4 regions of the Paenibacillus sp. NPDC057934 genome follow, and region 3 is predicted to be linked to each of the others. Evidence: riboswitches for the same ligand, from Rfam matches in the RefSeq annotation. Region 3 holds a riboswitch; each other region holds the start of a gene.
What was found. A riboswitch is a leader RNA that binds a small molecule or an ion and turns the genes downstream of it on or off. The one in region 3 is predicted to bind cyclic di-GMP.

Region 1 (7,947 bases), on a different contig from region 3:
TACTACAAAGGCCTGGTGGCAGGTACCTGAGCGCCCCCTGATCAATCTTCGGCTTTGACCGGAGCGAACCCATGAAGCTGACAATTTGACGATGAAATAACTTTCTGATCATGATGCTCCATAAAACTTTGAGGATGATTCACATGAAAATTGCGATAGCGCACGATTACTTGATTCAGATGGGCGGAGCGGAAAGAGTGGTGGAGGTATTTCACCATATGTACCCGCAAGCTCCGATATACACCACGGTTTTTAACGGAAGCCGTCTGACCGATAACCTCAAAGACGCGGACATCCGGGCCTCCTGGCTGCAGAAAATCCCGGGTGTGAAAAGCAATTTCAAAAATGTGCTGCCGCTGTATCCGATGGCTGTCCGCGATCTGGATTTCAGTGGGTTCGATATCGTTGTAAGCTCCAGCAGCGCTTTTATGAAGAGCATTGAGGTGCCGAAGGCGACGTTCCACCTGTGCTACTGTCACACGCCTATGCGGTTCGCCTGGGATTACGATACTTACATGGAACGGGAGTCCAATTCCAATCTGTTCAAGAAGTTGCTCAAGGTGTACATGGAGCAGCTTAAGAGCTGGGATCAACGGACCTCCAAAAATGTAAACCAGTTCGTCGCCAATTCCTCTGTCGTGAAGACGCGGATACAGAACTATTACCACCGCGATGCGGATGTGATTTTTCCACCGATTAATACGTCTCGCTTCTCAAGCTCGGACTCTATCGGAGATTATTACCTGATCGTCTCTCGGCTGGTATCCTACAAGCGGATTGATCTGGCAGTGGAAGCTTTCAACCGGAACGGACTGAAGCTGTATATCGTTGGCGATGGGCCGGACCGCAAACGTCTAGAAGGCATGGCGAAGGGCAATGTGTCCTTCCTGGGTCGGTTGGCCGATGATGAGGTCACCGGGCTGATGGCTCAGTGCCGCGCGTTTGTTTTTCCCGGGGAAGAGGATTTCGGGATCACGCCGCTGGAGGCGAATGCTGCGGGACGACCGGTCATCGCCTATCAGGCAGGGGGCGCGCTGGACACGATTGTCCCTTATGTCAACGGCGTGTTCTTCCGCCATCAAGAGGTGGAGGATCTGCTGGAAGCTATCAATGAGGTGGAGGACCATGCTTGGAATATCGACGGGATTATCGGTCATGCCCAGAAATTCGATGAGCAGGCGTTTATGACCCGGTTTAAGCAGTATGTGGAACAGGCATATGTCAATTTTCTAAAAGGAGGATGATTGTATGAAGCTGGCAGTAATCGGCACCGGTTATGTAGGCCTCGTGTCTGGCGTTTGTTTTGCGCTCAATGGAAATCAAGTCATCTGCGTGGATAAGGATGCGGAGAAAATAGGCAAGCTGAACCAACTGGAATCCCCTATCTACGAGCCGGGCATCGAAGCGCTGATCGAGATGAACACTCAGGAGGGCAGATTGTCCTTCTCCGCAGATCTCCGGGATTCGGTGCGCCGCTCCGATATTGTCATCCTTGCTGTAGGAACACCTTCGTTGCCAGGTGGAGAGGCCGACCTTCGTTATATCGAAGGAGCTGCCGCAGAGATTGGCCAGGCGATGGAAGGCTATAAAATCATCATGACCAAATCGACCGTGCCGGTGGGAACGAACGAGAAAATCCGTCAGATTATCTCTACGCATACGCGGCATCCATTCGATGTTGTATCTGCACCTGAGTTTCTGCGCGAAGGCTCAGCGATCCAGGATACCCTGCACCCGGACCGGATCATTGTCGGCCTGGATAATCCTGCGCTGGAGCCGCTCATGCGCGAGCTTCACCAGGGCTTTACGGATAACATTTTCGTGACCGATATCCGCAGTGCGGAAATGATCAAATATGCATCCAACGCTTTTCTGGCGACGAAAATCTCCTTTATTAATGAGATCGCCAATATTTGCGAAAAGGTGGGCGCCGACGTCACTGAAGTCGCGCAAGGTATGGGCATGGACCGCCGTATCGGCTCTTCCTTCCTGCAGGCTGGCATTGGCTACGGTGGTTCCTGCTTCCCCAAGGATACCAATGCCCTGATTCAAATCGCCGGCAACGTCGATTATGAATTCAAGCTGCTAGAATCCGTTGTCGAAGTCAACAAAGGGCAGCGGTTCATGATTATCTCCAAGCTGCATGAATCACTCGGCAGCTTGCGCGGGGCCGTCATCGGTGTGTGGGGCCTTGCATTTAAGCCCAACACCGATGATGTCCGCGAGGCTCCGGCACGTGAAATCGTAGAAGCACTGGTAGCCGAGGGGGCTACCGTGAAGCTGTATGACCCGATTGCCGCCGACAACTTCCGGCAGCAATACGACCATCCGCAGCTTCGCTGGTGCGGACTGCCGGAAGAAGCTGCCGCAGGCAGCGATGCGATCTGCCTCCTGACAGACTGGAGTGTGTTCAAGGATATCAATCTGCACGGGCTGGCGGAAAGCATGCGCCGCCAGGTCCTGATCGATGGGCGCAACGTCTACTCCAAGGAGCAAATCGAAGGCACCGGACTGGAGTACCACTCCGTTGGCCGTCCGCAGATGGGCGGCTTGAGCGGCTACTCGCCAAGCGTAGCCGGCGCGGTATAAGCGGAGGAGCTGCACAGGCTGGGCCGGTTTGGCAAGGCTGTGTGGCCGCACTAGCCAGGCTAGGGTGGCGAAGCTGGATGACTGCATTAGCCTGGCTGGTGCGGGCCTAAGGTTGATGTGGCTGATGTACAGGGTGAACTCAAGTGGAGCTTGTACTAGCTGATGCGAAGGAGAAACACTAATGTGGGTTCGTACTAGCTGACGCAATCCTTGCTCTTAAGAATATATGGCTCCGTCTGTCCGGCGATAGAACGAATAACAGGAAAAACTCCAGTTATTCTGGCGCTCTAGCCCAAAATAACAGAATTAACAGGAAAAACTCCCGTTAATTCATTCGTTCTAGCCACTTTTCGGACGCACAGACAATATTAACTGGAGAAAATCCCGTTATTTTGTGGAAGGCTACAAAAAGTGAATAATTAACAGGAGAAATTCCTGTTAATTATTATTTTCTAAGAAACAGCCACCGTCTATAGTGCACCCTAGGTGATCCAAACGTAGAGTCGAGCCTATTGTGACCACTTATAAGAAAACGGAAGAATCAGCATCCCATTTAAAGACCTATATAGTTACCGAACAACATTATCTAGTACCGTTGATACCACTTAATCCACTCAGCGAGACTTTAACCGATGAGCGCTAGCTAGTACGTCCCAACGACACTTTGTTCGATTAGCACAGCAAGTACACCCGAGTTATCACTATCTATTTATTTTACCCGCCAATACGTTTATCCTAACACTTCTTGTGAACTTTCTCTGTTTATTCGCTTATGAAATACAGGCGAGAGAAACGAATGATTAGGTCGATCTTGGCGTTAAAAGATTCATCATGCAGACTACCCTTAAGCGAGCGATGTGCTGGAGTCTGTTTTACCGGGATTACTTTATAGAGGCTCAATCGGCCTTTCTATATCGCATATACAGCAAGTAAGAATTGGTTTCTGTTTACCATACGAATGAGGAGGGTTCACATATGAAACTGGTACTTTTATCAGGTGGTTCAGGTAAGAGGCTCTGGCCGTTGTCCAATGATTCACGTTCGAAGCAATTTCTGAAGGTACTGGAAAGCCCGCAAGGTGAGCCGGAATCGATGGTGCAGCGAGTGTGGAGACAGCTCGAAGAGACTGGACTCGCGGATTCGTCTTATCTGGCTACAGGCCGCGGGCAGGTAGAAATGATCCAGAGCCAATTGGGAGGCCATGTGCCGATTATCGTTGAGCCGGAGCGCCGCGATACCTTCCCGGCTATTGCGCTGACGGCGGCTTATTTATATACCGTGGCGGGTGTATCGCCTGCTGAGACGGTGGCTATCTTGCCAGTGGACCCTTATGTTGAGGCTTCTTTCTTCGAAACCGTAGCCCAGCTTGAACATACGATAGAGGAGAGTGGCGCAAATCTGGCGCTGATGGGTGTGGTGCCTGAGCATGCTTCGGAGAAATACGGGTATATCATCCCGACCTCCGATGAGCCTGCGGCGAGCGGTTTTATGCAGGTAAGCCATTTTCAGGAGAAGCCGGATCGCATTCAGGCCGAGGAGCTAATCAGCCGCAATGCGCTGTGGAACTGTGGCGTGTTTGCTTTCCGTCTCGGGTATCTGCTGGATATTCTGCAACGCAAAGGATTGCCTCTCAACTATGAGGAATTGCAGAAGCAGTATAAGCTGCTGTCCTCCATCAGTTTTGACTATGAAGTAGTAGAGAAGGAAGAGCGGATTGTTGTGCAGCCGTATGACGGCTTCTGGAAGGACCTTGGCACGTGGAATACATTGACGGAAGAGATGAGCAGTAATCATGTTGGTAAAGGTGTTGTCACAGCTGATTCCGAAGGCACCTGCCTCGTGAATGAACTGGATATTCCTATAACGGTCATTGGGGCGAAAGATCTAATTATCGCTGCCAGTCCTGATGGTATTCTCGTAACCCATAAGGCGGAAAGCCCACGAATCAAAGAGGTGCTGAAGTCGTTTGATCAGCGCCCGATGTACGAGGAACGTCGCTGGGGCCATTATCGTGTCATTGATTATGTGAAATATGAAGAAGGCAATGAGGTGCTGACGAAACGGATTTGCATCTCACAAGGGAAGAATATCAGCTACCAGTTGCACCGCAAACGCAGTGAGATCTGGACTATTATTAGTGGGGAAGCCAGCATTGTTCTGAATGAGAAAATGCACAACGTGAAGGCGGGCGATGTGGTCCGTATTCCGGAGGGCACCAAGCATGCCATCCTGGCTTTGACGGATGTGGAGTTTATTGAAGTGCAGACAGGCTCTGAACTGGTGGAGGAAGATAATATCCGTATCACTCTGAATTGGGAAGATATTGAGCTGCATCAGTTTATCTCCTAGGACCGGATTACGGTGTTAGGGATTTTAATAGAACAAACTATCTATTTAACCAAATGCGAAATTTACAAAACAGGTATAAAGACTCAAAAATGATATTTTTTTCATAAATGCACTAAAAAATAATTAAATAGCGTCGATATTTACGGTAAGAGGAAAAAATCCTCTAATTCGACAAAGGCAAACCTATCGAAAGATAGGGACGCAAAGCCACAGGGCCTTTCGCAAGAATGGCAGCCTGGCTACCGAAAGGGAGATGTATGTTGAAAGCTTACCGTAAGTATCGTTTGTTGCGAGCCCTCCTGTCCCTTGTTCTGTTTCTGACAGCCCTTCCCCTTGGAATGGGAATCGTCCCGTCTGCGGCAGGAGCTGCAAGCTCCGGTACTCCGGTTAATCCCGCTGCCTCGCCTGAAGCTGTAAAGTTGCTTAATTATATGTACTCTTTATCCGGTAAAGGAATTATCGCAGGGCAGCATGACTACCTGGAGAGTCCCGATGAGTTCAATTTCAAGCTGCAAGACACCAGCGGTAAGTATGCCGCACTGCACGGTTACGAAATGGGGGCCATCAGTGGCCAGAATGAGAGCCAGGTTGCCTGGTATCGCCAGAATGTAGTGAACAGCGCCATCAACTGGAGCAAGAGCGGTGGAGTAGTCGCCATGACCTTCCATGCCAACCTGCCTGGGACTAGCTATGATTGGTCCAATGTCCACAGAAGTCTCAGCCAAGCGGAATTCAACAAGTACGTTACACCAGGGACGGTACAGTACAACAACCTGATTGCCGAACTGGATAGAGTGGCTGTACCTTTGAAAAGCTTGCGTGATGCAGGGGTGCCCGTATTATGGCGCCCGTATCACGAAATGAACGGAGATTGGTTCTGGTGGGGGAAGAAAAATAATTTCGCCGCACTTTGGAATATTATGTATGACCGTTTTGTTAACGTTCATAAATTGAATAATCTGCTCTGGGTATGGAGTCCGAATGCCCCGAATGCGTGGGCTGATCCGTATGCCCTGACCTATCCGGGTGCGGATAAAGTAGACATTCTCGCGGCAGATATATATGAGAACGATTATAAACAAAGCCATTACGATAGTCTGCTGGCGCTGGCGGCCGGGAAGCCGATCGGTATCGGAGAGAACGGGGAAATGCCAGACGTAGCCAAGCTGAGAGAGACCCAAAGCAAATGGACCTTTATGATGACCTGGGGAAAAATGCTATATGATAATAACCACACCGATGATATTAAAGGTTTTATGAACAATAGTTACACAGTAACGAGAGACAAGATTGCGGCTGGAGCGGTACCGGCACCTACGCCTACCCCACCGGCTCCTCCAGTACCAGTTGCAACACCATCAATCACCCCGAAGCCTCCTGCTCCATCTAACCCTACAGGGAATGCTGGAACGGGGGGGACGCATAAGACGGCTAACGGGTTAACGGGAGAATACTTCAATAATATGCAGCTTTCCGGTGCGGCCGTTCTTACCCGGGATGATGCAGTAATTGATAATAATTGGCGGCAGGGATCACCGGATATAGCCCTGCTCGGCGTTGATAATTTCTCTATCCGTTGGACGGGGAAAATCAAACCGCTGTATAGCGAGGATTACCAGATCTACACCGAATCCGATGATGGCATTCGGGTATGGATCAACGGGCAGGCGGTCATTGACAGCTGGAATAATCAGAGCGGAGCTGAGCACCAGGGGAACATCGCCCTGAACGCCGGGCAGTTGTACGATATTAAAGTGGAGTATTACGAGAATCTGGGTGATGCCCGGGTGCGCCTGATGTGGGGGAGCCCCAGTCAGGTGAAGGAGACGGTTCCGGAAAGCGCATTGTTTAAGGGTGCATTAGGAACTGGGAATTCCGTTATCTAGGTATTACGCGTCTAAAGGATAACAGCAATGAGGATTCTTTTCAGCCGATCGGTAGCCCTGCTCTTTGGCAGGGCTACTGCACTATAGGCCTCCGGGTGAAGAGAGTGATTGACCTAGATGAAGGTCAGTTTAGTTACGACCGGACTGATATCACGGCTACCAAAAGGAAGATGACACATGAAGCCATCCCGTAATTTTCGGCTGCTTACGACCTTGCTTCCGGTTCTTCTGCTTCTGTCTCTCTTGCCCTCCTGGGGCGATGTTCCCGATTCGGGCGTCTCGCCCGAGGATAAAGCGGCGATAGCCCCGGTCAATCCTTCGGCTTCGCCGGAGGCCCGCCGATTGCTGCAATATTTGACGGGCCTTAGCGGTCAGGGCATCATCTCCGGGCAACATGACTATCTTGAAAGCCCCGATGAATTCAATAATAAACTGAAGTCAGCCAGTGGAAAATATGCTCTGCTTCATGGCTATGAACTAGGGGCCTTGAACCATCAGTCTGCCGAGAAGATTGCTATGCAGCGCCAGTCTGTAGTGAATAGCGCCATCAAGTGGTATGAAGGGGGCGGCATTGTCGCCATGACTTTTCATCAGAACCTGCCGGGAACTCCTCCAGTATGGTCTAATGTTTCCATGAAGTTGAGCCAAGAGCAATTCAATGCCTACGTTACCCCTGGTACTCCACAATACAATAGCTTGATTGCAGAACTAGACGATATTTCCGGATATCTGGGTGAGTTGAGGGACGCAGGGGTGCCGGTCCTTTGGCGTCCTTATCACGAGATGAATGGAGACTGGTTCTGGTGGGGGGACAAAAGCAATTTTGCCACGCTCTGGAATCTGGTTTACGACCGCTTTACCCATATACACAAGCTGAATAATCTGTTGTGGGTATGGAATCCGAACGCGCCGGGACCAACCGCGGGACCTTACCGCGAGTATTATCCAGGCCCCGGGACCGTCGATGTGCTGGCGGCCGATATCTATAATAATGACTATCAGCAAGCCTACTACGATGACCTGCTGAAGCTGGCTGGGAGCAAGCCAATCGGTATAGGCGAAAGCGGCGAGCTGCCGGACCCGAAGATTCTGTCCAAGACTCAAAGTCGCTGGGTATATATGA
Region 2 (7,947 bases), on a different contig from region 3:
AAGAATTGTCGCCGGATGCTACCTGGTTGCCGCATTATTCTCTATCCCTGTTTTGGTTACTTTTATTATTCTCGGCAAAATTGTTGTGGGTATCATTCTGGTGGTCCTGCTTGCAACCCTGACTTACCCTCTTTCTCGCTTTGTCGAGAGAACGCTTACATCGTCGTTCGATGACATCTCCAATGTGACCCATACGATCTCCAAAGGAGACTTTACGCATAGAGCCGATGAGAATGGCTCCATGGGTGATATCAGCCGCTCCTTTAATATGATGATCGATAAATTGAAGACCATTTTGACCGATGCTTCACAGATTACCCGTCAGGTTATGGACGCAAGCCGCGGCATCGAAGACAAGAATCAGAACCTGAAGATCGTCATGTCTCAGGTGGCAACCTCTTCTAACGAACTGGCTCAGGGTGCCAATGAGATTTCCAGTGATATTGCTGGCATGATTGATTCTATTAAAGATATTGAGACCAAGGTCGCCGACTACGCACATTCAACCAAAGAAATGAACAAGAAATCTATACATACGTTGGAATTGGTAGAGCAAGGTCGCCAGTCAGTGGATACCCAAGCGGAAGGCATGCGCAAGAATATTGAAGCTACACAAAAAGTAGCCGATACCATTGATGCCCTCTCCCATAACGCTCGCGGTATCACCATGATTACGAAGACAATCACCGAAATTGCGGAACAGACCAACCTTTTATCCCTGAACGCTTCCATCGAAGCTGCCCGTGCCGGAGAGCATGGTCGCGGGTTCGCCGTGGTTGCCCAGGAAGTACGCAAACTGGCAGAGGAATCCACCGCCTCGACCAAAGAGGTCTTCGGCCTGGTACGAAGCATTGAGAGCGATATTAAGGAAGCCATTGCGAACATTACCATCAATGAGGAAGTCGTTCAGGTACAGAATGAAATGATCATTCAAACTGCACAGGTTTTCGGGCAAATTGTCCAAAGCGTACAGTACATTACCGAGCAAATCGCCGCCTTCTCTTCGGAAAGCGACCTGATGCTGGACAGCGCCCTGAAGATCTCCACAGCGATTGAGAACATCTCAGCAATTACTCAGCAAACAGCAGCCAGCACCGAAGAGGTCTCTGCATCGATGAGTGAACAGATCAATGCCCTGCAATCCGTTGCGGATGAGAGTGAAAAAATGACATCAGCTGTCTTCCAGCTGCAAAAAACGATTCATATTTTTAAATTTTAGAATTTGTCATAAAAATTTTATTTTTATTCATTGCAGCACAAAACTGCCGTATAAGCTCTGTCTTATACGGCAGTTTTTCAATTTATGAAACGTTTGTATTATATCACTTTCAAGCCTTTCTGAAAGTTTATAACCACAATTTTTGTTTATCCACTCCCCTCTCAAATACCCTACTTTCAACCTAATCCCCTCCTGTGCAGTTCAAAAGAATTTGAGCACTATGATTCATTGCCTTTCATGAAAAACATCATCTTAAATCTTGATTCAACTAATTTCTTCAATTAATATCTAATCTTGTCCATCCAATAGTTTTCATCTAATTTGCATTTTCACACCAATCCCTCAAATGAAATCTTGCTCTTTCTCCTGATTAAATGCTTGCTTCAGACCTATTTGTAACCGTATTCCATTTTACAATGCACCCTTGGATACATTTTAAATTAAAACTAAATTCCTACTTTCTTTCATATTTTTCGTCAAATTCCGAGTTCGTTTGTGTAAAATATATTGACAAAGACGAGCTAGGAATATAATGTAAAGGAAAATTATTCTTATAATTAGTTATAAAATTTATATGGGCAAAATTCCTGAAAAGGAATGACGCAAAGCCATGGATCTACAGCCTCATTTTTTCGGGGCCATGACTGCCAGGTTGCAGTAAAAACCAGGAAGATCGACTTAATTTTGCGGTCTGAGTGGCGGTTTTTTGCTACCAACCTGTGCTCCATTATTCGAGCACAGGTTTTGTTGTTTCTTTGTACCCGTTAGTATCGTTCTAATCATTTGGCACTACCAGAACGATAATATAATTATCTTTTACTTAACCCAATTCATTTACTTGAGAGGTGTTTTTTTTGAAGACAGTCGCAGATTATATGGCGGAGGCACTACGTAACCTCGGAGTAACCCATTCATTTGGTATTATTGGTAAATCCATTTGTCCCTTAGTTCTGAAGATGGTGGATTACGGTATTGAGTTTATTCCTGGAAGACATGAATCCAGTTCCGGCTTTGAAGCCGCAGGCTATGCACTCAAGACTGGCGGACTAGGCGTTGCTTTCGGAACATCCGGTCCCGGAGGCACGAACCTGCTTACTGCAGCGGCCCATGCCAAGGCGAATAACCTTCCGGTACTATTTATTACAGGGCATCAATCCATAAAAGAACTAGGTATTCCGCAATGTCAGGATTCTTCCTCATATCTGGCTGATCTAGCTGATATGTTCAAACCGGCTACCCTGTTCAGCAAACTTGTAGAACGTGGCGATAACTTGAGCACCATTTTCAATCATGCTATCTCTATTGCTCTGGGCGGTACCCGTGGTCCCGTTCATCTTTGCTTGCCGTTCGACGTTCAGACTGAACTGCTGGAAGAATTCCCGGTAGTTTATCCAGAGCGTGAATCGCTCGTCAGCATCTCCAATTTTGACCGTGTAATCAACGCTATCAACAATGCTGAGAATCCGCTAATTATTGCCGGTAAAGGTGTTAACCGTTCCGGGGCTCATAAAGAGCTGATCGAACTGGCTGAAACATTCAACATCCCTGTCGTGACCTCTCCTGGTGGCAAAGGTGCTATTCCTTGGGATCACCCGCTCTATCACGGTCCTGTCGGTGTCGGCGGATGTACGCATGGCGATGACATGCTAAATCATAGTGATTTGTATATCGTGCTGGGCTCCCGCCTGAGCGATATGACCATCTGTAATCTCAAACGCGAGAATCATCCAGAAACATTAATTCAGTTTGATAGCGACCCTACGTTTGTAGGCAAAATTCTAACCTCCAAAACTATACCGGTCTCCGGGGATCTGCGTGATAATCTTGTGTATTATCTTGAACACCTGGATAGAGATTCTGTGACCAAACATAATACTCCAAGTTTTAACTATCGGGAAGAACTGCCTGAGCTTCCAGGCCTCTCCCTCGCTTCAGTTATGAGCGTGATGAGTGATTTTATTCCATACAACAACACGGTGTTCGTGGATGATGGAAGCCATGGCTTTAATGCCGTTAAATGGTATAACGTTAAAAAACCGGGCAGTTTTGTGTTCGATGCCTATTTTGCCTGCATGGGTAACGCAATTGGCATGGCTATCGGCGCCAAGGTTGCATCACCGGATGAAACGATCTTCTGTGTGACTGGCGATGGGTGCTTTATGATGCTGGGCGCTGAGATTAATACAGCAGCATGTAAGGATATCCCGGTTATTTTTATCGTTGTCAACAACATGCAGCTGGATATGGCACTAAAGGGTATGGAGAAGACTACGGGCCGAATTGACGGAACCCTATTCGAAGTCCCAATGGACGCGGTGAAGTTCGGCGAATCGCTTGGAGCAACCGGATATCGCTGTGAAACTTTGGATCAATTCTCCGCTGCGATCGCAGATGCAGTAGCCTTGAACAAGGTAGCCGTAATCGAACTGTTGACAGACCGTGACGAAGTACCACCTACAGCACACCGTGTAGTGAATCTTTAATCAGGGGGCCAATTTATGAGCGACAATTTGGACAAAAATATCAATAGTGGTCTGAACCACTTTGCTAACTTATCAGGAGAGTATGGAGCCAAAGCCTTGGCTCCTATTAAAGACCATTTTCCAGATCTGGCTGAATACATTATGGGCGCCGCCTACGGTGACATTTTCCAGCGCAACACGATCGGTGATGACTGGAAAGAAGTTGCCGTGATCTCCGCATTGATTGCGATGGGACAATACGAACAACTAGGCGTCCATTATGTAATGGCGCTAAGTGTAGGTGTCACTGAAGAGCAGCTTAAGGGTGTTCTGCTTCATTTGGTGCCTGCTCTAGGAGCTCCGCGTGTAATCAGCGCCTTTAACGTGTTGCTCGAAGTTCTAGAAGAAGTGAAGTAATATCTGTAAAATTCAAAAATTTACATTTTTCGACTTTCTCATTGTAATTCTATCAATCATATGCTATTAATATAGTTAAATTATCCCAAAAATAAGTATAGTATCGATTGCCGAAAATACGGAATCGAAGTTTTTGGATAACACTAATTTATAGGAGCGATGAAACGAATGGGTAAATTTATTTTGAAGACAGATTCGGTTAAGAAAGTTATCAATATCGATTTGGATGGCACGTTCTCTGAAGAGGATGGTATCAAGTCCATTCAGGCTTACCAGCAAACGATTAACCCGATCACTCCAGCAGACTATGAGCTGCACTTTGATTGCAGAAAGCTTAACGTTACCGCTCCTAATGTTGTACCTCTGCTGGAGGGATGCTTCATCATGATCCAGAAGGATGGCTTTGTCAAAGTGAAGCTGACTCTTGAGAACAACCCAATTCTTAAAATGCAATTAGCGCGTCTGGGCCGTAAAGCGGGTCTGGATAACCTAGAAATTATCTCTACAGTTACTGCATAAGACACACAACTTCATATTCAGCCTGTATCTTACCTGCTCATGCAACGATCCATCAGCTCATCACTAATAAGGGGGCAATTCAATGGCCGGCATACGCATCAGAGACATCGCTATCTATCATCCGAGTAACAAAATCGGTAATGATTTCTACATCAAGCATTTTGACGATAGAGGAATAGAGATTCGTGGACTTCTGGCGGCATTGGGTCGTGAAACCCGCTACAGTATTGATAATGAGGACGAGAATGCACTGACTATGGGATTTGAGGCAGCCAGCAATGTGCTGGAACAAGCGGGACTTACAGGCGAAGATATCGATCTTATCGCCTTCTCCAGCCAAACGCCGGAATATATTATCCCGACCAACTCGGTGATCATGCACCGTTTGATTAATGGCGCTTCCCGCACTATTTGCATCGACAGCAATGCAAACTGCATAGGTATGACAGCAGCCTTCGAACAGGTCAGTAGACAGATGATGGCGAATCCCCGTATTCGCCGTGCACTGGTGATTGGGTCCGATCATATCCTCCCACACACCGACCGCAATAACCCGGTATATTATGCCGGATTCGGCGATGCTGCCGCAGCGATCATCCTAGAGCGTGATGAGAATGCTGTTGGATTAATCGATTCTATCTACCAAACGGATACCTGCGTGCTGTACAATTCCGTCTTCCCTGCTGAAGGCTTAGCCAAATTGGGAACGAAGGGCGTCGCTCCTGGTGAATTTAATGTAGAATTCACCCCCTTTGATGATTCCATCTGTGTAGAAGCAGCTGTCGAATCGATCAAAACATTGTTTGCTGATTCAGACATCGCTCCGGAATCCATTAAAGCAGCCTGCTTCTCGCAGTTGTCTCTTCCCAATATACTCAGTGTTGCGGAAAAAGTCGGTATTGATAGCAGCGTAGCCGTGTATGTTGGGGATGAATTTGGTTATACTTCGACCAGCAGTCCATTTGTTGCTCTACATAAGGCTGTATCTACCGGACAAATCGAACGCGGTGATAAAGTATTATTCTGGACTGTCGGTGGAGGCATGCAGAATATTGCAGTTGTGATAGAATACTAAGCCTACTAAATATAAGTTTACAAAAGAAGCATTCCAACAGCAGTATACTGCTGAGGAATGCTTCTTTTTCTATACCCCATAAGCCTGTCCAAAACCGATTCTAGGAGGCTCTTCTCCCCGGTCTTAGGGGTTTACTCATTTATCTGTTAAAGGTGTTACTGAAGACGATAAGGGGCTGTATAGCTGTGTTTTGTTCCACGATGAACAAGATTAATCGGTTCCTTTCAACAAAAAAGCACCTCCTAAATCAGAGGTGCTGTCAGGCTTTGTTTAGAATTACTGTTTTTCGACAGGTAAGCGCAGTGTAAAGGTCGTTCCTTCACTCAATTTGCTCGCAGCCGAAATATGACCATGATGCGATTCGACGATATTCTTAACAATGGCGAGACCAAGCCCCGTTCCCCCAGATTCCCCGCGGACACGAGCTTTGTCAGCCTTGTAGAACCGTTCGAAGATATACGGAAGGTCATCCGGCGGAATGCCTACGCCTTCGTCCCGGATCTCGATCTCAACATAACGGCGGCTCTCCTGTACGGATTGCCCCGCGACGATCAGAATCTTTTTCCCGGCAGGCGTATGGCGGAAAGCATTGTCCAGCAGGTTCGTGAGTACTTGCTCCAGCTTATCCTCATCGGCAGCCTTCAGCAACAGTTCTTCACTTAACTTCCTGTATTGCAGATCAATGCCACGTTCCTTGGCCCTTACAGAGAACTTACGGTAGACCCGTTCTAGCAATTCACTCATATCGACCTGAGCCTTCAGCATATCTGTATGCCCAGCTTCCATTCGCGCCAGATCCAGCAGATCCTTCACGAGCCGGCCCATGCGCAGCGATTCATCATGAATGACCTGAATCAGTTCGCTGCTCTCCTCGGGTGAAGAGGCCATACCGTCAAGCAGTGCTTCACTGTACCCCTGCATCATAGACAACGGAGTGCGAATCTCATGCGATACATTAGCCACGAAGTCACGCCGCATTTTCTCCAGCTTGACCTCTTCGGTCACATCACGCAGTACCGCTACAGCACCACGAATATGGTTCTCGGAATATAGCGGGGCCATATGTACAGACCACACACCCTGCCGGACATGCACGTTAGAGCGCTGGTCGCCCCCTTCCTGTAATGTACTCAGAAAGAGCGGACGAAGCGGTAACGGAACCTCTCCCTTGCTGATGATCTCTTCACCCGGCTCGGGATCAGCTTCTTGCTCCCACTCCAGATTACGCCAAGTCTCCAGCAAGGATTGTCCATGTGGATTAGTCAGAATAATGTGGCCTTCAATGTCAAATGTAACCACTGCATCACTCATGCTGCGTAGAACACTGGACAGATGGCCCTTCTCATGATTCAGACTGCGAATATTTTCTTCCAGCTCCGCCGCCATATGGTTGAAAGAGGTGGCGAGTTGCCCGATTTCATCACTGGTGACAAGGGTCAGCCGGGTTCCATATTCGCCTTTGCGAATGTTGTTAGCGGCCTCGATCACCTGCTGCATCGGCTGTGTTATCTTAGTGAACAGAAACAAGGCAAAGAACGTCGTCAGAGAAAACCCAATCATGCATGTGTACATAAATAAGCGCTTGATCGCCCCGGAATTGGCAAAATTACTGTCGATATAAGGCAACAGGAACAGTCCCAGTGTCATCAGTACGACAGCAACCAGACAGATGATCGTGACCCACAGCTTGCCGACAAGGCTTCTCCAGAAGTTCACCTATTTAGGTACCTCAAGTTTGTAGCCCACTCCCCATACGGTCGTGATCATACTTGCGGATTCCGGCGATACTTTATTCAATTTCTCACGGAGACGTTTCACATGCGTGTCCACGGTGCGCAAATCTCCGAAAAATTCATAATTCCAGACATCCTTGAGCAGTTCTTCACGCGAGAACACTTTATCTGGTGAAATTGCCAGGTAATGCAGCAGTTCGTATTCCTTAGGGGTCAGGCTGACTTCCTGGCCACCAGCAGTTACACGGTGTGCATCATGCTCAATAATGAGATGCGGGAATACAATGTTGTTGCTGGAATTACTCTCCTTGGATAGAAAAGCTGTAGCCGAGGACCGGCGCATAATCGCCTTTACCCGGTAGATGACTTCACGCGGGCTGAACGGCTTGACGACATAGTCGTCTGCACCCATCTCGAAGCCCTGCACCCGGTTGATCTCCTCGCCCTTGGCGGTAAGCATTAACACCGGTGTCGATTTAACGCCGCGAAGTCTAGTCAGAACTTCAATCCCGTCAATGCCGG
Region 3 (7,947 bases):
TTCGGGAGGCTCCGCAGCGGTCGAAAGCTTGTCGCTGGAAGATCTTGATCATGCCGCGCAGGAAACATCACAGCAGATTGCGGCGGCTACCGATGAGATCGGTGTACTGGAGGGCCAGCTCAGCTTCAATGCAGGGGTATGGTTAGAGATTATGCAGGAAGTTGCAAGCACGGCCCGAATTCTGTCCCAGATCGGAGGGTATATGATCAACTTCGAACCCAACTGTCTGGAAATCCGCGATGCCCAATTCTTCGAGGAGTTCCAAAGTAGCCTTAGTCAAAGCAGCGTGCTATCCGAGTCTCTTGTGACTACCTTGAACGGAATTCTGAATTATCTCGTCTCGATTCATGAGATCGGTGGTTCACTTCCTCCGGAAAGTCCTGTTACAGCCCTGCTGGAACCAAATCTCCCAGCCTTCCTGACACAAGAACCCATCCTGACGTTCATGGCCAGAGCCTATGTTCCCCAAGCCGAAGTCTCCACGGAATTACGATCTGCCTATGAACAGATGAATATTGAGATGAACGAGGCCAAACGTTCGCTCACCAGTGAGATTGATAACCTGAAGGGTCAGCAGAACCAGATCTCCGAGGCAAAAGCCAAACTACTGGAGCAGGCCCGCAAGGAGGAAGAAGAACGGCAAGCACAGGAGAAGAAGCAGCAGGAAGAAGCTGCCGAGAAAGCCAAGGAAAAGGCAGGCAAGCCAGATAAGGATGCACCTAAGCCGGAAACGCCTCCGGCCGGGGAGCCCGATCCTGATGGCAAGAACAACGGGACGGACGAACCAGCGGCATCAGCTTCTCCAGCGCAGGCAGTGACTCCTGAGCCTGCCAAGCCTGTAGACTCCCTGGACGGAGAGCCTGTCCCTGTCACCACACCGGGGGAAACGCCAAGCGGACAGCCGTCTGCTGAGCCGTTACCTTCGGCAACAACTCTGCCTGTGACAAGTCCGATCCCTGCGGTAACTCCAGCACCCTCTGCTTCTCCAGAACCAGATTCCATTAAAGGCGGCGATTAAGAAATGCTTATCAAAAAAATCATTGGCAACACGATAACCACCCTGATGCTTATCGTGTTCCTGGTGGTAGTCGTAGCAGTTGTAGTCTCCAAAGCCTCCGGCGGCGAACCTGCCTTCTTCGGCTACCAAATCAAGACGGTCCTATCCGGCTCTATGGAACCGGGGATCCATACTGGCTCCATTATTGCGCTCAAACCCGGTGGTGATATGACCCGCTTCCAGAAAGGCGATGTCATTACCTTCATGAATCCAGAGAACATTCTGATTACCCACCGTATCGTGGATGCCAGCATGAATAGCGCAATCGGCGAGGCCAGCTACACAACCAAAGGCGATAACAATAACGCCGCCGACATGTCACCGGTCAGTTCGACCAACGTGATCGGAGAGTATACCGGCTTTACCGTTCCATATGTTGGTTATGCCATGAACTTCGCAGTCTCCAAGGCAGGTAGCGTGCTGCTAATGATCGTGCCAGGACTTCTGCTCCTGATGTACGCGCTGTACAGCACCTGGAAAGCCATCACCGCTCTAGAGAAGAAGAACAGTTCGCCTGCCGCTGCTGAGCCACTACCGGATACCTTACATTAATAGGATTGTAATCTCCCGTTTACGAAACGTGGAGCAACAATATACATGACGCAAAGTCAAAAACAAAAAAAGATTGAGAGAGGGATGAAATTAATGAATATTAAAAAAACACTGAGGCTGGGCGTTGTCTCAGCAGCGCTTGGATTGACTTTGGTCGGCGGAGGAACCTTCGCATATTTCAGCGATACCGCGCAAAGCTCCGCTTCTTTTCAAAACGGAACATTGAGCCTGGATTCTGATCCCTCTGTGATCGTGGACCTTACCAATCTCAAACCGGGTGATATCATCACCAGAGACTTCCAGCTGAAGAATAGTGGCTCACTTGATATTTCCCAAGTGCTGCTGAAGACGGCAGCTCAGGTTATAGATGTGAACAATGACAATGGAACTCATAATTTGAAAGATGACATTGTGGTCACCTTCTTGGTTAATAAAGACAAGATATCTTCTCCGGTCCTTGTTAAAAAATTGTCTGAGCTGGAAAGTCTGTCACCAGACCTTGTAAAAGCAGGCATCCTTGGTTCAGTTTTCGGGGAAAAATCAGGGATCAAGGCAGGAACTCTAGATAAGCTGTCCGTTCAGTTTGCCTTTGTCGACAACTTCCAGCCACAGAACTACTACCAGGGGGATAGCCTGAAATTGAATTGGACCTTCGAGGCCAAACAAGGCGCTGGCGAATACAAATAAGCCGTCTGATCTAAATTCAGTATCCATTTTGTCTACCATTTTATTAACCATATAAGAGGAGGAATTTAATCATGGGTATCAAAAAAACATTGGGTCTTGGTGTAGCCTCAGCAGCTTTGGGATTGTCTTTAATCGGGGGCGGCACCTTCGCTTACTTCAGCGATACAGCGGAAAGCACAGCAACTTTCGCTGCTGGCACGCTCGATCTGAATACTAATCCTACCCAAAATGTGAACCTGAGCAATCTGAAACCAGGTGACATCGCTGTCCGCAGCTTCACTCTACAGAACAACGGCACACTTGACATTAAGGAATTGAAGCTGGCTACAGCGTATAATGTTACGGATGCTAACACCAACAATGGCTCAGAGGATCTCGGTGCACACTTTAAAGTAAAACTCCTTGACAGCAGCTATACTAGTGGTCCGATTACTGGCCATGTCGTTGGCGAAGCAACACTCAAGGATTTGCAGAGCAATCCGGGCTACGATCTGGTAGCTAACGCCTTCCCAGGTGGCATCTCCGCAGCCCAATCCAAGACGCTCAAGTTAGCCTTTGAGTTTGTTGAGAACAATCAGGATCAAAACATCTTCCAAGGCGACAAACTGGACGTGACTTTGACCTTCAACGCCAAGCAAGGCGCTGGCGAATTTAAATAAACCTGTTCTTATAAAAAATACCGGCATCTCTTAGACCCTTAATCGGGCTGGGGCATGCCGGTTTTTGATCCAGTCCCCTCCCTCTTTCTCCTCTGAACAGCAATGTGTCTTTGTCCGTTTCAAGGAAATTTGTTATACTTATACAAAAAGTACGGAGGGGCGTTGTCATCGTGCCTGATAATATGGGAGGACGTATCCATGAACTCCGGGTCGAGAAGGGCTTATCCTTATCCGAGCTTGCGGACAAGGCGGATGTGGCCAAGTCGTACCTGAGTAATGTTGAAAGAAATATTCAGTCCAACCCCTCTATCCAATTCATTGAGAAAATTGCCGACGCGCTCCAAGTCTCTATTCACGTGTTGCTATATGGAGATCTCTCCGACACGGAAGATACGCCTCTGGATTCGGAATGGTTCCGGCTCGTGCAAGAGGCAATGAGCTCCGGCATCAGCAAGCGGGAGTTCAAGGAATTTCTGGATTATCAAAAATGGCGTCTTGAACAAAAGGATTAATGATTCCGGCCCTGAGCGCTTCAATGCCTTGGAGACCCATCATATAGAGAAGGGCACAGCATATGCTGTGCCCTTCTCTATATGTATCCTGTTATGATTCAAGCTGCTAAATTGCCTTTAAAGCCTTTTCATTAAAGAAACGGCGAATCTCCTCCGCCTTGATGCCCGCCTTCTTGGCACTCAGCAGCAAATATACCCATTCTAAATCCAGATCGACTGTCTGTAGTTCTCCGTTGCTCCCCTGGTTGGACTTATCCAAAAAATCTCCTCCTAAGATTTCTCGTCCCCAGGCAGTCCGGCCGTCTTAGTATTTCTACCTTAGACCCGAGACTTTGTGCCCCTGTCTTTCAACAGGTTTACCCTTTACTGGACCCTTTACATGAAAGGATCTGGCTAGAAATTATTATTAAAAACCTTACTGCAATAACATTATACAAGAAATAATCGGAAAAGTGTGTCGTTTTCTGGAAATTTCTAAGGAGACAAATGTAAAAAGTTTAGCTCGTTTGGACTAATACCTGTCCAATCTGAAACTATCTGTACGAAATGTAAAATTTTAAATTCATGAATAAATATACTAATCCATACGAACTATATAAAGTTATTAACCAAAATTCAAATCCTCTAAACAGCTTTTCCTGTCAATTCAAGGTCTATAGCATCATTTTACTAGTTCCGACCTCTTAGACTAATCTATTTATGGCGCTATGGCATCAATGACCGGGCTGAACCATACCGTTTTGCGATTGGATTGGACGAAAGTATGAATTGATTAAGGCCACCGAAAGTAGCACAATAGAAAGGAAATGAAAACGCAACCATCACAGCTCCGAACAAGGCCCATACCAGCGCCCCGCGTTTGGAGTTCATCCGTTAGGAGGATGTATTCATGGCAGCCAAAGAGCCCTACAATGAATCTGTTTGGAGCAAATATTACGGTCCCAATCTGGGCTACATTCAAGAGAAGTATGAGCAGTTTGTGAAAGACCCCTCCTCAATTGAAAATAATTACCGTGAACTTTTTACTGTTTATGGCCCGCCTCCCCTGGCGCCGGATGCCGAACCAGCTCCGCAGCCTATCGTCTCGGGAGATGCCGTTTGGCTTCGCAAGGCTGTTAAAGCCTCCAAGCTAATCGCTAACATTCGTATATATGGCCATTTGGCCGCCAATATTGACCCGCTGGAGCGGGATCACAACCCTATGATAAAATGGCTGAATCACGAAACGTATGAACTTACGCGTGAGGACCTCATGGCCCTCCCTGCTTCGCTGATTTGGGAGAATGTACCGGATAATATTCAAACCGCTTGGGACGCTGTTCACCGGATGCGCCAAGCCTATACACAAACTATCGCCTACGAATTTGGTCATGTGCATGATGAACAGGAACTTCGCTGGTTGAACAGCCAGGCAGAGTCCGTTAACTCACCTGCTCCACTAAATACCGCTGAACGCAAGGAATTGCTGAGCCGGTTGATTCAAGTGGAACAGTTCGAGACCTTCCTGCACAAGACTTTCGTGGGCCAAAAGCGTTTCAGCCTAGAGGGCAACGATGCCCTTGTACCGATGCTGGACGAAATCGTACGCGCGGCCGCGCATGAAGGTGCAGAGCATATCCTGATGGGTATGGCCCACCGCGGACGTTTGAATGTACTGGCTCATATCCTCGGCAAGCCTTATGACATCATTTTCTCCGAGTTCCATCATTCGCCGAACAAGGAGCTATTCCCTTCGGAAGGGTCCATGGGCATTAACTACGGCTGGACCGGAGACGTGAAGTACCATCTAGGTGCTGATCGCGCTGTACGCGAGGGCGAAACCGTCCGCACTAGGCTGACGCTGGCGAACAATCCGAGCCACTTGGAGTTTGTTAATCCTGTCGTAGAAGGATTCGCTCGTGCAGCTCAGGAGGAGCGAATCCTACCAGGCCTGCCGAAGCTCGACACGAACAAGGCGATAGCCGTGCTGATGCACGGAGATGCTGCCTTCCCGGGTGAAGGCATTGTGGCCGAGACGCTGAATATCGGCAAGCTGGACGGGTATACGAATGGCGGAACGATTCATATTATCGTCAACAACCGCATCGGCTTCACCACCGAAAGCGAGGACTCCCGGTCGACGCATTATGCCAGTGACTTGGCCAAAGGCTATGAAATCCCTATCGTACATGTCAATGCTGATGATCCGGAAGCCTGTGTAGCGGCTGTTCGTCTGGCCAGCGCTTATCGCAATAAGTACAAAAAGGATTTCGTCATTGATCTGATCGGCTACCGCCGCCACGGTCATAATGAGATGGATGATCCGGAAACAACCCAGCCGATCGTCTACGGCAAGGTCCGCAATCACCCGACAGTTCACAGAATCTATGCCGAACGCCTCCGTCAGGAGAAAGTCGTCACAGATGAAGATGTGAAGCAAATGAATGCCGATGCAGAGAGCATCTTGCAGCAGGCTTATGATAATATGAAAGAAGGCAAACATAAGAGCGCGGACAGTAAGACTTCCGTACCCGTGAAAACGGAGGACAGCCCTAGCAAATCGACTGCTGTCTCCCTGGGTGCGCTCCAACAAATCAACCGTGAGCTACTTAGTGTTCCTGATGGCTTCACCGTCTATCCGAAGCTGCAACGCATTCTGCAGCGCCGCAAAGACGCACTGAATGACGGCGAGAAAGTGGATTGGGCACTGGCAGAAAGCCTGGCCTTCGCTACCATTATCAGAGACGGGACACCGATCCGTTTGAGCGGCCAGGATGCACAGCGAGGTACTTTCGCGCATCGTCACCTTGTCCTGCATGACAGCGAGACCGGAGAACTGTTCTCTCCGCTACATCAAATAAGCGATGCTAAAGCTTCCTTCGGTGTGTACAACAGTCCATTGTCGGAAGCCTCAGTGCTTGGCTTCGAGTACGGGTACAATGTATTTGCGCCTGAGACGTTTGTGATCTGGGAAGCCCAATACGGCGACTTCGCCAATGCTGGTCAGGTTATCATCGACCAGTTCATCTCGGCTGGCCGGGCGAAATGGACGCAGCGCAGCAATCTTGTCATGCTACTGCCGCACGGCTACGAAGGCCAGGGACCGGAGCATTCCAGCGGCAGACTGGAACGCTACCTGCAACTGTCTGCGGAAGAGAACTGGACCGTGGCGAATCTGACTTCAGCATCCCAGTATTTCCACCTGCTACGCCGCCAGGCTTCTCTGTGCGGCAAGGCGGAAGCCCGGCCGCTCGTCATCATGGCGCCGAAGAGCCTGATCCGCAACCCGCGCAGCACTTCTGCCGGAACCGAACTGGCTTCAGGTCAGTTCCACACCGTACTGCCTGAGCCATTGCTCGGCCAGAACCCATCTGAAGTGAAACGTCTCGTGGTTTGCAGCGGCAAGGTCGCCATTGACCTGCAAGCCGAACTGGAAGCTGCGACTGCGAAGGGCAAGGAATGGTCCTGGCTGCACATCCTGCGGCTGGAGCAGCTCTACCCGTTCCCAGAGCAGGAACTGGCCGCTCACCTGAGTACCTTCCGCTCTCTGGAAGAAATCGTCTGGGTGCAGGAAGAACCGAAGAATATGGGTTCCTGGAGCTTCACTGAGCCGCGTCTGCGTGCCATCGCTCCCGAGAATACCAAGATCAAGTATATTGGCCGTCCGGAGCGTTCCAGCCCGGCAAGCGGCTACGCAGATGTTCACACCTACGAGCAACGTAGAATTGTTACGGAAGCCCTAAAATTGAATTCGCAAGTACAAACGGCTGTACCGTCCTCCTAAGAGGATGGTGTCACTATAGCGTAAACTATAAAGTTTGGGGAGGTAGCGGCCTGTGTCTGAAATTAAAGTACCCGATCTAGGCGAATCCATTTCCGAAGGAACGATCTACAAGTGGCTGGTTAAAGAGGGCGATACCGTTGGTCAGGGTGATGTCCTGGCAGAACTGGAGACAGACAAAGTCAATCTTGAGATTAGTGCAGAGGAGGATGGTGTCATCTCCTCCATCCTGCGGCAAGCCGGCGAGAACGTAGCCGTTGGCGAAGCTATCGGCATCATCGGCGCGGCAGCAGCCGGCACGCCGAAAGCGGCCGAGGGCAGCAAGCCCGTGGCCGCACCGGAAGCGGCAGCGGAAGCTCCCGCACCCGCTGCAAGTGCCGCGCCCGTAGCTGTGGGCGCGGGCGACAGCTCCGCGGCCCTGGCTACGCCGGGGGCGCGCAAGCTGGCACGGGAGCGCGGCATCGCCCTCGGCGAGGTTAGCGCCCGTGACCCGATCGGCCGGATTGGTCAGGCCGATGTGAAGGACCATGGCGCAGCGAGTGCTGCTGCGCCAGCCGCTCCGGCGCCGCAAGGCAAGCCGGAGGCGGCAAAGCCGCTTGCGGCGCTGGGCAAAGCGTCGCACCCGGAGGACGGCAAAGCGACGGAGCGCAAGCGCATGTCGCGCAGACGGCTGACGATTGCCAGCCGCCTGGTGGAAGCGCAGCAGACAGCGGCGATGCT
Region 4 (7,947 bases), on a different contig from region 3:
GCGGGCTCTCCATCCTGCTTATGCTGCTCATCGGCATTGGCATCGCCACCGCCTGCCGCGTGAATATTCAGGCCGTGACCCAAGTAGGCGTCACCTCTGTTATGGCCCTTTCCTTCTATCAAAACGATTATGTACTCTCTAGAATAACCGAGACCTTCATCGGAGTGCTGATTGCCATTCTTATCAATATGATTATCGTTCCGCCGAAGGGGTTCGTCAAGGTAAAAGCCTTGGCACTTGAAGGAAGCCAACTGCTAGCAGAAGCACTGAGAGGTCTTGCCGCTGGCGAAAAAAGTTCGGTAAAGGGCAATACAGTATCGAAACAAGCCGGTGAACTGCTGAAGCGAAGCGGCAAAAAGCAGAAAGAGATTCACTACACGCTATCGCATTACCAATGCCGAAATGAATTGAACAGGCTTAGCACTGCTACTTCTCATCTTAAAACCGTTCATGCCTATGTGAAGGAAATTGCCGATGAGATCGCCCTGCTGCCACCGCATTATGCAGCTGCAGAAGGGATGACTGGTTCGCTGGAAGCCACTGCCGATTGCATCGCACTGTACGGAACGAAGACCCTGTCCGATACCGAGTGCCCCCGTTCCCTCCCAGACGCCCTACGCCATGCACGGGAATTGCAACTCTCTTGCTTCTCCAAGCTTCAGAGTCATTGCCCTCTGACCGCTATGCGCGATCTTGGTGCAGTCTTCTCGCACCTGAACCGGGTGCTGGATGAGGTGGAACGGGCGGAATATGCCACCTGTTCGGCGGTACCGCACGAAGCTAAGCGAGACATCGCCCAAGGTATTCGTTACATGAAAAAAGGACTCTCCCACAAGTTATAACGTGGAGAGTCCTTTCATTTTACTAAAACCATCTTACACGTTATAATTAAGGAAATGTGGAATATATAGGTACTTTCTACGGATTATGTGATCCTGTGAGAGACGTCCCGGGCCATCCGCCTTAGACGCCTCTCTTTTACATGTGAATGGTCTGGGTGAATTTATTTATTCCCTATTGTCAATTCGTTACTTTAGCACTAAAATTAAAAGGATTTAATGCCGACATTTTATATATACGACGTACCGGCGCCTTCTTTTTTTGTCGATTTTAGTCGATTAAAGTGCCTGATGCTGAGTATACATCATTGATCCATTTTTAAAGGCAAACTATTCGAAAGGGTAGGACGCAAAGCAATGGGCCTAAGAATGCACAAGTGCATTTATGGTTGCCAGGCTGCCAATTAGACGCCTACATGGCGGATATCCCTAGTGGATGATCGCACCGAAATAACGGTGCTCTCTATGTACAGATGCCTTTGATTATACAAAGAAGCGAGGTAACCGAATGCCGCACCGCCCTAATCCAAATGAAGTAAAAGAACTTGCCCGGCCTTTGCCAATAGATCCCTCCGAACAAATCTTGAATAGTGTTACAGAATCTCTACCACTAGACGACGCCAACAATAAGGATGGCATCATCATTATTCAAAATAATCAATTTTTCATCACCTCACCCTTATCTGGCGGCAAACCCGCTGTCGTCTCTCCCGTTCCTCCCCTAGTCCTTAGGAAGAACCGGCAGATCATTACTACCCCTACAGAAGTATTGTCATCCGACCGCCTGGAATGGGAGATTGAAGAGCCAGCTCCGTACGAGATCATAGTCTCCGAAGACAAGCTATCTGCCTTCCTTACCGTGCGACGAGTAGAACAGTACGCTTGGCGCCTGAAGAACTGTGCAGCCACGAATAACATCGCGGTCAGTGCGGAGCAGGACAAGAAAGCCCTGCTATCTACACTGCGCATCGAACAGGTCCTTGCCGATTTTGATAAAAAATCCATCTCACAGAATCTCAATATTCCCGCGATCTACGAGGAATTGAACCGCCCCACCGGACGGCCTGTTCGTGTTGCGGAAGGCACGGCGCCCAAACCTTCGATCGGTGCACGAATCGAAATTCCGTTCTCCGAGGAAGCCCTAACAGCAGAAATCTTCCATAGAAACGTGAGCGGACAGGAAGGGCAGAAATATCCGGACATTCCCGAAGTTCAGGAAGGTGACATCATAGCGATAAAGCATCCATCCATCGAAGGAGTGCCTGGATATGATGTGTATGGACATCTGCTTCCTGCTACACCACCTGAAGATATCCGGCTTACCGCCAAGGAACATACACAGCTTGTGTCCGGAGTGAAGGTCATGGCGCTTCGTACCGGCAGACCCCGCCTGACAGGAGTGAAGGGCTCCATCTTTGATATTGCTGCAGCGCACAGGGTTCTGGGGAATGTCAATTCTGAGACTGGGCATATCGTATTCGCGGGGGACGTTGCTGTTCACGGCGATGTGGAAGAGCGGATGATTATTGAGGCGATTGGAAATGTCTATATTTACGGAAGTGTGAAGAATGCGACCATCGCGGCAACCGGAAGTATTTGGATTCGGGGCGATGTGGCGGAGAGCAAGCTGTATTCGGGATATCATGGAGTATTCAACAACCGACTCTATCATCTCTCCAAACAGATCATGGAGGAAGGCATTCTGCTACGGAAGGCAGCCAAGGTATTGTCCCAAAAGCTAGCCAACCGCCAGCAGCCTGTCAATTACGGCCAGGTCATTCAGCTTCTGCTCGATACCAAATATAAACGATTCGCGATTCTGATCCCCGAGCTCCTAAACGTTCTCTCTGACATCAAGCATACCTACCCTCAGGATACGAAACAGTTGAAACGCTTGCTGGAGGTCTTTTTGCAGCCAGATCAGTTTATCGGGTTGTTGAATGATGCGCTTGTGGAATCCTTCCTGAAGTTGCTAAAGGATATGTACAGAGGCATTGTTGTTATGCAGGAGACTAAAGTCCGGATTGATCTTCCCTACAGCGATAGCAGCAGCATTCATTCTGGCGGCAACATCACCCTTTACGGAGAAGGCACTCGGAAAAGTGAGCTGTTGTCCGCTGGAGATATCGCCTACACAAGCAGAAATGCGGTCTGTGAAGACTCCAATCTGGAAGCCAAGGGTGCCATCACAGCACAGACGGTTGGAGGGACAAGTGAAGTCAAGTCCACCTTAAAGGCCGGAAAGAGGCTTGTTCTGCACAAAATGAGCGGTGGTACAATCAGTGTTGGCGGCTACTCGGAAGAGGTTACCGAACCACTGGAGAACGCTGTGATCACACCACAGACGCTACAGCGCCGACAATAAAATAAAAGGAGGTCCCTCGCGACAATGTCAGCAGGGACCTCCTTTTACTATTCGATGTAGGGCATTCAGCCTTGGTCAGTTAGCTGAAAGTTTGGTAGAACGCTTGAATTTCACATTCACCAGAACAATGCTGCACACAATCAGCAGCAGTCCGATGACCAGGTTAAGCGTGATTTGTTCTTTAAGGAAGAAGACACTGCTGCCAATCGAAATTAACGGAATCAGGAAGGTAAACGAACCCACCTTGCCTGCCTCCCCTTCATTAATCAGTTTGAAGTATACGACCCAGCCCATCGCGATCACAAAAATTGAAATAAACAAGGTATCAGCGATAAAAGCACCATTCCACACAATATCTCCCCACCGTTCGGTCACAGACCCCGAGAACGTCAGGATCAGTCCACCAATCGTAATCTGCATGGCGGTCAACCATAGCGTATCTACACGGTCAGATCGCAGCTTCATATAGATTGTACCAAATGCCCAGCTTAACGCGCTGGCAAGGGCGAGGAAGATGCCCCAAAGGGAAATGCTGCCTGTAAATCCACCGACACTTAGTGAAGCTACACCAATAAACCCTAGTAGCAGTCCGGCGATTTTGAGTCCATACATGCTCTCCCCGAGCCATATCCAAGAGAAAATCCCTAGCAGAACTGGCTGTAAGAAGACGATCGACGAGAACAGACCGGCTGGCACATATTGCAGCCCAATGGTCTGAAAGCCATAGTAGAAGACAATGCTGAGAATCGCAGAGACAAGATAAATCCGCCATAGCTGCTTAAAGCGCAGACTCTTCCATCTCGGCAGAGCGAGCAGAATGAGCAGCACGCCGCCAATCAACGTGCGAATCCCTGCGAATAGCAAGGGTGGGGCGTATGCCAGTGCAATCTTAGACAAGGGCCAGTTAACGCCCCAAACAATAACAAGAAATAAAAGCAGCAGTATATTTTTCTTCTGCATAGTTGTTGATTTCATCTCCTTGAATCGGCTTCATGTCAAATGATACAATAATCACACTCATAATAGAAATAAATATTAATCATAAGGGGCATATCAAAAAAGATATGAACAACACTCAAATCACCTTATTTGTCAAAATCGCCGAAAGCGGCAGCTTCACCAAAGCCGGACTGGAGCTAAACATGACCCAGCCTGCTGTCAGCCGAGCCATTTCAACACTGGAAGACGAGCTGGATGTGAAACTCCTGCTCCGTGACCGGCGCAGCGGTTTGGCGCTTACCGATGTGGGAAAGCGCGTCCTTGTCCTCTTTCGTGAAATTCTAGCCGGCTTTGACAAGGTCAATCAGGAGATCGCTCTGGAGAAGGGCCTGGAGAAAGGCCGTATCCGCATTGGAGCTTTTCCTGTGGCTGCCGCTTATTTTTTCCCAAAGATTATCCGTTCAATCGCCTCACAATATCCCGGTGTCGAGATTGAAATGTACGAAGGCTCTGTCACTGAGGTTAAGGATTGGCTGGATTCCCGCTTTATTGATGTAGGATTAATCCTGCCTCCTATTGGTGAATTTGAGACCTTCCCCCTTTTCCGTGAGCAATTATACGGTGTGGTGCAGGAGGACAACCCGCTTGGCAAACACAAGATCATCTCGGTAAATGATCTCCAGCAAGAACCGCTGTTGATCTGCAGAGCTGGCTATGAGCCACCCATAGAGGACCTGTTCCGCCGCAGTGGCAGCACACTGAACCCCAAGTATGTGGTGAACAATTTCTCCACCGCGTTGAACATGATACAGGAGGGGCTGGCCGTTGGCATTATGTCCGATCTGGCGCTGATGTCACTGCCTCCGGGCGTGGTCGTGCGAGAGCTGTCCCCCGATGCCTACCGCGATATCCATATCGCTGTCCAATCGCTGGAGGGTTCATCGATTGCGGTTAAGCTCTTCATTGAGACGGCATTACAGTTATTCACCAATAAAGAAACGGAGTGATGGCTATGAACTATCATCGGCTTGGAAACAGTGGACTGCAGGTATCTGCACTCGGATTGGGTACGAATGCCTTCGGCAAACGGGCAGACGAGGATACTTCCATCGGCATTATCCATGCAGCGCTGGATGGAGGTATCAACTTCATTGATACGGCCAACATCTACGCTGGTACAGAGTCGGAGCGGATTATTGGCCTGGCCTTGAAAGACAGACGTCACCATGCCGTACTGGCCACCAAGGCAGGGCTAATTCGCAGCGAAGGCCCGAATGGAAGCGGCTCTTCCCGTCATCATCTGATGCAAGAGCTGGAAGGCAGCTTGCGCCGCCTGAAAACCGATTATGTTGATCTGTATCAGATTCATACCTTTGATCCCCGTACTCCGCTGGAAGAGACCCTGCGTACGCTGGACGATATGGTCTCCTCAGGCAAAGTTCGCTATATCGGCGCCTCCAACTATGCGGCCTGGGAGCTTATGAAGGCACTTGGCATCAGCGAAGCACGCCACTTCACCAGATACGTCTCCATTCAGTGCAGCTATTCGCTGGCTGACCGGACACCGGAAAATGAGCTCTTGCCACTCTGCCTCGATCAAGGCATTGGCATTATTCCATACTTCCCGCTTGCCGGGGGAATCCTGACCGGTAAATATAAAACGGTCAGCGATGTCCCGCAAGGCTCACGGGTCCATACCGATCCAAGCTTCTCCCGCTTCCTCAGCGAGGACCGGATCAAGCTTGGCGAGACGGTAAACCAGCTGGCGACAGCACTGGACACGACGCCTACCGCCTTGTCTCTCGCCTGGCTGATGAACCAACCAGCCGTCTCCAGCGTTATCGTAGGCGCTACCCGTGTGGATCAACTGCAGGAGAATCTCAAAAGCACCACACTGGTCCTTGATGAGGAGGCGCTCCGAAAGCTAGAGGAAGCCAGTAACGCTTTTCGTTACGGTGAACCATTCGCCTACTACCGTTTGCCTTAAACGTTATAAAGCTAAAAAACAGCAAGTCCCGCATTTCGGGACTTGCTGTTTTCAATTTATTCAAGGACGCGTCAGCTCCGGCTCCCCCGTCACCGCTTCAACTGGGGATCTTGATCCTCTGCCAATCCACAATTGGACACCAATCATCAGAACAATCACGACCATAAGTCCCATCAGGGCCAGCCGAAACTCACCTGTCCAATCATAAATTCGGCCGATCAAAAGTGGACCAGCAGCACCCAGAATATAACCGCCGCCCTGATTCATCGCCGACCAGGAACTGACTTCCTCAGGCCGCTGTGCCTCAATAATCGGCAGCATCAGTGCTAGCGGGAACAAACCCCCTGCCCCGATCCCAAGCAGGATTGCACTTAGGAATGGCGATACTGCACTGATTAGCGTAATGATCCCCACCAGTTCGAACAAGCTGCACAGCACCAGCCAGAAGGTGCGCCGTTTATATTTAGCCACCAGAATCGGGATGATAATGCTGACTGGGATCTGAATTAAGGTGAACAGGGTCAGCAGATTCCCTGCTTCATGTCTGGTATACCCCATGGATGATACAATTGGGGCCAGCCAAGCGGTCAGCGAATAGAAGACGCTGGCCATCATGCCGAAGAACACGGTTAACAGCCAAGCTCGTTTATTGGCAAGCGGCAGCGTAAAATCAGCGCTATTATTGACCGGGACAGGTTTCGAGGCGACCCTCCACCAGACAAGAATGGCGGCGATCGCCAGGATTGCCCATATGGCCAATGATTTTTGCCAGGAGTTGCCGAGCAAGGTATACAGAGGGACAGATAATCCTGCCGCCAGTGAAGCCCCGAACACCAGCGAGGCCGAATAGACGCTGACCAGCGCGGAACCGCCGGGAAAATGGGCTTTAATAAAGCCTGACAAGAGTGGTCCAGCAATCCCAATTCCGATGCCGGACAAGAAAGCTGTCAGAATCAGGATGCCGGAGGAGTTCGTCACTGCCCGGGCCGCTGTAGCTGCACCAATTAAGATCATAGAGTACAGAATAGCCCGCTCCATGCCGATTTTACGGCTGATTTTAACGGCCACAGGAGCAAAAACACCCATACATAATACAGGCAACGTGGTGAGCAGACTAGCGGTTAAACCGCTCATCCCGAGATCACCCTGGATATTGCTTAGCAGCGGAGCCACAGACGTAATGACCGGGCGCATATTTAAAGAGGCCAGAAACAACGCGGCCAGTAAAAGCACGATTGGCATGTGGATCATCTCCTGTTAATAGTAGTATCATTTCTGCTTCCTGAGTATACGGCCCAACACAAGAATTGTTCAATACTATTATTTATATTATTATCATAGATAATAACTATGATTAGTGAGGAGCAGTTCATGGAGACACGACATCTGCACTATTTCCTCGCACTATGCGATGAACTACATTTCACCAGAGCGGCAGAACAGCTAGGCATCAGCCAACCCACCTTAAGTCAGCAGATTCGGGTGCTTGAAGGTGAATTGAATATGCCACTTTTCGACCGTATTGGTAAAAAAATCGCGCTTACGGAAGCCGGGGCCCTGCTCAAAGCTTATGCCTCCCGGATGATTCAGGATGAGCAGAACGCCAAAAATGCCATCAACGAACTTCGCTCTGACAGTCGCGGAACCATCCGGCTGGGTCTGCTTCCCTCTGACCTCGACTATCGCCTCACACCGCTTCTCGTGCAATTTCACCAGGAATTTCCCAATATACGACTACAGGTATATGCCACCACTCAGATAAGGCAGGAGGTGCTGGATAACAAGCTGGATATCGGAATTAGCCTCAAAGGCCCACG

Region 1: another riboswitch for cyclic di-GMP. It lies ahead of ACFVRY_RS24030 (glycosyl hydrolase); the one in region 3 lies ahead of ACFVRY_RS11135 (anti-repressor SinI family protein).
Region 2: another riboswitch for cyclic di-GMP. It lies ahead of ACFVRY_RS04615 (thiamine pyrophosphate-binding protein); the one in region 3 lies ahead of ACFVRY_RS11135 (anti-repressor SinI family protein).
Region 4: another riboswitch for cyclic di-GMP. It lies ahead of ACFVRY_RS23020 (FapA family protein); the one in region 3 lies ahead of ACFVRY_RS11135 (anti-repressor SinI family protein).

What each region holds. Positions count from the first base shown of each region.
Region 1 covers NZ_JBHVPB010000011.1:139,340-147,286, reverse strand. Annotated here, with positions in the region: gene ACFVRY_RS24050 (glycosyltransferase family 4 protein) at 1-30, shown strand, start outside; gene ACFVRY_RS24045 (glycosyltransferase) at 144-1,244, shown strand; gene ACFVRY_RS24040 (UDP-glucose dehydrogenase family protein) at 1,249-2,589, shown strand; gene ACFVRY_RS24035 (sugar phosphate nucleotidyltransferase) at 3,565-4,938, shown strand; cyclic di-GMP riboswitch class I at 5,105-5,185, shown strand; gene ACFVRY_RS24030 (glycosyl hydrolase) at 5,196-6,824, shown strand; gene ACFVRY_RS24025 (glycosyl hydrolase) at 7,002-7,947, shown strand, end outside.
Region 2 covers NZ_JBHVPB010000002.1:20,069-28,015, reverse strand. Annotated here, with positions in the region: gene ACFVRY_RS04620 (methyl-accepting chemotaxis protein) at 1-1,219, shown strand, start outside; cyclic di-GMP riboswitch class I at 1,787-1,879, shown strand; gene ACFVRY_RS04615 (thiamine pyrophosphate-binding protein) at 2,065-3,702, shown strand; gene ACFVRY_RS04610 (carboxymuconolactone decarboxylase family protein) at 3,718-4,098, shown strand; gene ACFVRY_RS04605 (hypothetical protein) at 4,267-4,617, shown strand; gene ACFVRY_RS04600 (3-oxoacyl-[acyl-carrier-protein] synthase III C-terminal domain-containing protein) at 4,700-5,692, shown strand; gene ACFVRY_RS04595 (ATP-binding protein) at 5,969-7,408, opposite strand; gene ACFVRY_RS04590 (response regulator transcription factor) at 7,409-7,947, opposite strand, start outside.
Region 3 covers NZ_JBHVPB010000004.1:280,793-288,739, reverse strand. Annotated here, with positions in the region: gene ACFVRY_RS11160 (hypothetical protein) at 1-1,018, shown strand, start outside; gene sipW (signal peptidase I SipW) at 1,022-1,609, shown strand; gene ACFVRY_RS11150 (TasA family protein) at 1,703-2,296, shown strand; gene ACFVRY_RS11145 (TasA family protein) at 2,368-2,955, shown strand; gene ACFVRY_RS11140 (helix-turn-helix domain-containing protein) at 3,138-3,467, shown strand; gene ACFVRY_RS11135 (anti-repressor SinI family protein) at 3,574-3,726, opposite strand; cyclic di-GMP riboswitch class I at 3,754-3,838, opposite strand; gene ACFVRY_RS11130 (2-oxoglutarate dehydrogenase E1 component) at 4,357-7,230, shown strand; gene odhB (2-oxoglutarate dehydrogenase complex dihydrolipoyllysine-residue succinyltransferase) at 7,283-7,947, shown strand, end outside.
Region 4 covers NZ_JBHVPB010000010.1:220,364-228,310, reverse strand. Annotated here, with positions in the region: gene ACFVRY_RS23025 (FUSC family protein) at 1-842, shown strand, start outside; cyclic di-GMP riboswitch class I at 1,154-1,244, shown strand; gene ACFVRY_RS23020 (FapA family protein) at 1,348-3,204, shown strand; gene ACFVRY_RS23015 (DMT family transporter) at 3,280-4,164, opposite strand; gene ACFVRY_RS23010 (LysR family transcriptional regulator) at 4,269-5,150, shown strand; gene ACFVRY_RS23005 (aldo/keto reductase) at 5,156-6,130, shown strand; gene ACFVRY_RS23000 (MFS transporter) at 6,191-7,372, opposite strand; gene ACFVRY_RS22995 (LysR substrate-binding domain-containing protein) at 7,502-7,947, shown strand, end outside.